One region of the Streptosporangium sp. NPDC001559 genome, then DNA from elsewhere that is predicted to be linked to it. Evidence: riboswitches for the same ligand, from Rfam matches in the RefSeq annotation. Region 1 holds a riboswitch; the other holds the start of a gene.
The links. A riboswitch is a leader RNA that binds a small molecule or an ion and turns the genes downstream of it on or off. The one in region 1 is predicted to bind glycine.

Region 2: linked by a shared signal. The riboswitch ahead of gcvT (glycine cleavage system aminomethyltransferase GcvT) and the one ahead of gcvP (aminomethyl-transferring glycine dehydrogenase) in region 1 are both predicted to bind glycine.

What each region holds. Positions count from the first base shown of each region.
Region 1 is NZ_JBIAVG010000019.1:26,078-28,270, reverse strand. It holds gene gcvP (aminomethyl-transferring glycine dehydrogenase) at 1-1,125, opposite strand, end outside; glycine riboswitch at 1,285-1,376, opposite strand; gene ACFYY8_RS34335 (MerR family transcriptional regulator) at 1,391-2,011, opposite strand; gene ACFYY8_RS34330 (bifunctional nuclease family protein) at 2,156-2,193, opposite strand, start outside.
Region 2 is NZ_JBIAVG010000001.1:129,531-131,723, forward strand. It holds gene ACFYY8_RS00590 (TetR/AcrR family transcriptional regulator) at 1-74, opposite strand, end outside; gene ACFYY8_RS00595 (hypothetical protein) at 186-938, opposite strand; glycine riboswitch at 1,078-1,176, shown strand; glycine riboswitch at 1,179-1,263, shown strand; gene gcvT (glycine cleavage system aminomethyltransferase GcvT) at 1,305-2,193, shown strand, end outside.

The sequences.
Region 1 (2,193 bases):
GTGGCGCAGGCCCGCGGCCAGCACGACGGCGTGCCGGTGGACGCGCCTGGCGATCCTGCGAAGGCCCTCGGGGCCGTGGTAGACGGCGTACATGCCCGCGATGACCGCGAGCAGCACCTGCGCGGTGCAGATGTTGCTGGTCGCCTTCTCCCTGCGGATGTGCTGCTCACGGGTCTGCAGCGCCAGGCGGTAGGCGGGCCGGCCGTCGGCGTCCTGGGAGACGCCGACCAGGCGGCCGGGCATCTGCCGCTGCAGGCCGTCGCGGACGGCCATGTAGGCGGCGTGCGGGCCGCCGAAGCCCAGCGGGACGCCGAAGCGCTGCGAGGAGCCGATCGCGATGTCGGCGCCGAGCTCTCCGGGGGCGGCCAGCAGGGTCAGGGCCAGCAGGTCGGCGGCGGCCACCACCTGGGCGCCGCGCGCGTGGGCGGCCTCGGCGACGGCGCGGAAGTCCCTGATCTCGCCGTCGGCCCCGGGGTACTGCACGAGCACACCGAAACAGTCGGGAAGGGCCTCGGTGAAGTCGCTCTCGACCAGCTCGATGCCGAGCGGCTCGGCCCTGGTGCGCAGCACGGCCTTGGTCTGCGGCAGCGAGCCGGCGTCGACGACGAACACGTTCGAGGAGCCGCGCACCGCCCTGCGGGCCAGCGTCATCGCCTCGGCGGCGGCGGTGGCCTCGTCCAGCAGGGAGGCGCCCGCCACGTCGAGACCGGTCATGTCGGAGACGACCGTCTGGAAGTTGAGCAGGGCCTCAAGGCGCCCCTGGGAGATCTCGGGCTGGTAGGGCGTGTAGGCGGTGTACCAGCCGGGGTTCTCCAGGAGGTTGCGGCGGATGACCGCCGGGGTGATCGTGTCGTGGTAGCCCAGGCCGATCATCGAGGTGAGCACGGTGTTGCGCCCGGCGAGGGCGCGCAGTTCGGCGATGGCCTCCGTCTCGCTCGCGGCGGGCGGGAGGTTGAGCCTGTCCTTCGCCCTGATGGCCTCGGGGACGGCCACCGCGACCAGGTCGGCGGTCGAGGCGAATCCGACCGCCTCGAGCATGCGGGTCTGGTCGGCGTCCGCGGGCCCGATGTGACGGGTGGCGAACGGCGGGGGGGTCAGCTCGCTGAGCGGTGACAGGTCGGTCATGGGAAGCCTCCCGAGACGTTGGAGACCGGCGCTGGGCGCGGGCGTATGCCGGATCTCCCCCTCTGTCATCGCGACCTGAGAGCTTCACCTTCCGGTGCGTGGAAGGCTTTCCCCGTCGGTGAGACGCGCCTGGCGGGCGTGCCTGCTTTCCAGAGTCGCCTCGCCCGCGCGGTACCGGGTGCCTGAGAGATTCCGGGGAGGTTGCTCCTTCGGCGCCCCGATCATGCCGGGGTCTCTCCCGCGCAGAGTCAGCAGCGAGACAACCTTACCCGGTGCGGCGAGCCCGGCGACGACGGGCCAGTTCATCCGCGTGGTGATCGCCTAAAGGGCTCTGGCCGGACTCCGCGCGCTCTCCTGGCAGGTCGGCCAGGGAGCCCTCCACCTCCTGCCAGACGCGGCCGAGGGCTATGCCGAAGACGCCCTGCCCTCCCTGGAGCAGGTCGATGACCTCGTCGGGTGAGGTGCACTCGTACACGCTCACCCCGTCACTCATGAGGGTGATCTGGGCCAGGTCGTTGACGCCGCGGTCCCGCAGGTGCTGGACGGCGATGCGGATCTGCTGGAGGGACACGCCCGTGTCGAGCAGCCGTTTGACGACCTTGAGCACCAGGATGTCGCGGAAGCCGTACAGGCGCTGGGAACCCGAACCGTGGGCGGCCCTGACCGTGGGCTCGACCAGACCGGTGCGCGCCCAGTAGTCCAGCTGCCGATAGGTGATGTCGGCCGCGGCACAGGCGGTGGGACCGCGGTATCCGATGTCGGCGGGCAGTTTCACCGGCTGCCCGTCGAACAGCAGGCCCTCTTCGCCCGCACGCTGACGTGCCTCCCCGCGCCGTTCCGGGTCATCCTGGTCGGCGTTTCTACCCTCGCCGCTGCTGACCGCCACGCGGACCTCCGGCTTTCTCTCATCCCACGGCCTGATCTGGGGGTTTGCGCACAGCCGCGGGTTTCACTTGCACCGTAGGACTGGGGCCAAGATCAGTCAACGACCCTCCCCGGCGCGTCGTGAAGCGTAAATGCACCGAAATACCTACCCCGCGCGACCGAAGTCCTCGGGCGTGATCGTGT
Region 2 (2,193 bases), on a different contig from region 1:
TCGAACCCGACCTCGTCGGCCAGTTCGGCACCGGCGAGCGTCACCCGATCCGTCGTCAACCCGGCCCGTGCCATACGCGCCCCTCTCTCCTAGAACCCCTAGACTGTAACTAATCTTATTAGCTTCTGTCTAATGGTATTAGTTTCACCGGGCGCACGGCAGTACGGCACGGCGGTTCTCCAAGGTCAGCGGCGGGTGCGCAGACGGGAGGAGGGCAGGTCGTGACGGCCGGAGACGAACTCCTGGAAGGCGATCTTGACCTTGATGACCGGGCTGCGCCAGCGCTCCTCACGGCGCTGTGCCCTGGCCAGCTTCCAGGGCCTCGGCCTTCGGGAGCCCGGAGCGAAGAACCAGTGGGCCCAGGGAGAGCCGGGCCGGGCCAGCCGCAGCGCCCCGACGATCAGCAGCAGCGGGACGAACAGGCCGACCATGCCCGTCCAGATCTTCCCCTTCAGCAGGGTGACCACGGCGAGCATCAGGTTGAGCACGAGGAAGCCGACCGCGAGCCACGTCCCCTGCGGCGTGCCGTCCGGCCGTTCCCAGCCCAGCGGGCGCAGGCCGAGCAGGAGCAGGCCGGTGACGGCGATCGCGATGAACACCGCGTCGACCGACGTGCGGCCCTCCTCCTCCCAGTAGACGTCGTGCAGGTGCAGGATCAGCGCGAACTCGTCCAGGATGAGGGCGGCGCCCACCCCGAAGACGGCCGCGGTCAGGGCGTACCACCCCTGGGAGACGCCGGAGACGAGCAGGCCGGAGACCCCGCCGAGCATGGTCAGCACCACGCCGAACACCACATGGTGGATGTGCATGTCGCCGACGCTGACGTTGCCGAACCACCCGATCTTCGCGCGGATGAGCCGGACGTTGATGCGGGTGAAGACGAAGGCGACGATCAGCGCGACGAAGAAACAGAAGAGCGGTAGCCGTCCTGTTTCCACGATTCGATGTTGGAACAAATCCCCCACTGCACCTTCAGGTTATGCGAGAGCCGTCATGATCACGCCTAACCGGACACTCTGTCCTGACCCGGGGATTTCGCTCGGCCCTCGCCTACGGTTAGGCTGGCCGGGACACCGACGAGCCCGCGCGGGAGAGCGTCCTGACATCCAGGCCAGGACCCCTGAAGGAGCAAGCCCTCCCCGCAAACCTCTCAAGGCAAAGGACCGCGTGGGTAGGTGCCTCTGGAAAGCAGGCCGTACGGCCTCGCCGAAGGTGAAAGTCCGGCAAAAATCGGGCGAAGCTCTCAGGCATCCATGACAGAGGGGGAGGATGCTTCTCATCCGACCCCTGTCTGAGGTGCGAACATGTCCCGACCCACGCCGCTGCGCGGTGTTCACGAGGCCCTCGGCGCGACGCTGACCGACTTCGCGGGCTGGCTGATGCCGCTGCGCTACGGAAGCGAGTCCGCCGAGCACAACGCGGTCCGTCAGGCGGCCGGCCTGTTCGACCTCTCCCACATGGGGGAGATCTTCGTGACGGGCCCGCAGGCGGGCGAGGCCCTCGACTACGCGCTCGTCGGCCACATCTCCGCCCTTGAGCCGGGACGCGCCCGCTACACGATGATCGTCGATCCCCAGGGCGGCGTGCTCGACGACCTGATCGTCTACCGTCTGGCCGACCAGGAGTACATGGTCGTCGCCAACGCCTCCAACTATCCCCGGGTCGCCGCCGAGCTGACCGAGCGCGCCGGGGCCTTCGAGGCCGCGGTCGAGGACCGCTCCGAGCAGTACGCGCTGGTCGCGGTGCAGGGGCCGCGCTCCCGCGAGATCCTGGGCGGGCTCACCGACGCCGACCTCGACGGCCTGAAGTACTACGCGGGCCTTCCCGCGACCGTCGCCGGGCTCTCCGCCCTCGTCGCCCGCACCGGCTACACCGGCGAGGACGGCTTCGAGCTGTTCGTCGCCGCCGACGACGCCGAGCCGCTGTGGGCCGCGCTCACCAAGGCGGGCGAGCCGTACGGCCTGCTGCCCGCCGGGCTGTCGGCGCGTGACACCCTCCGTCTTGAGGCGGGGATGCCGCTGTACGGCAACGAGCTCTCCGCTGATCTCACCCCGTTCGACGCGGGGCTCGGCCGTGTGGTGAGGTTTGACAAATCAGGCGACTTCGTCGGCAGGGCCGCCCTTGAGCCGCTCAAGGACGTCCCCCCGGCCCGCCGCCTGGTGGGACTGATCGCGACCGGCCGCAGGGTGCCCC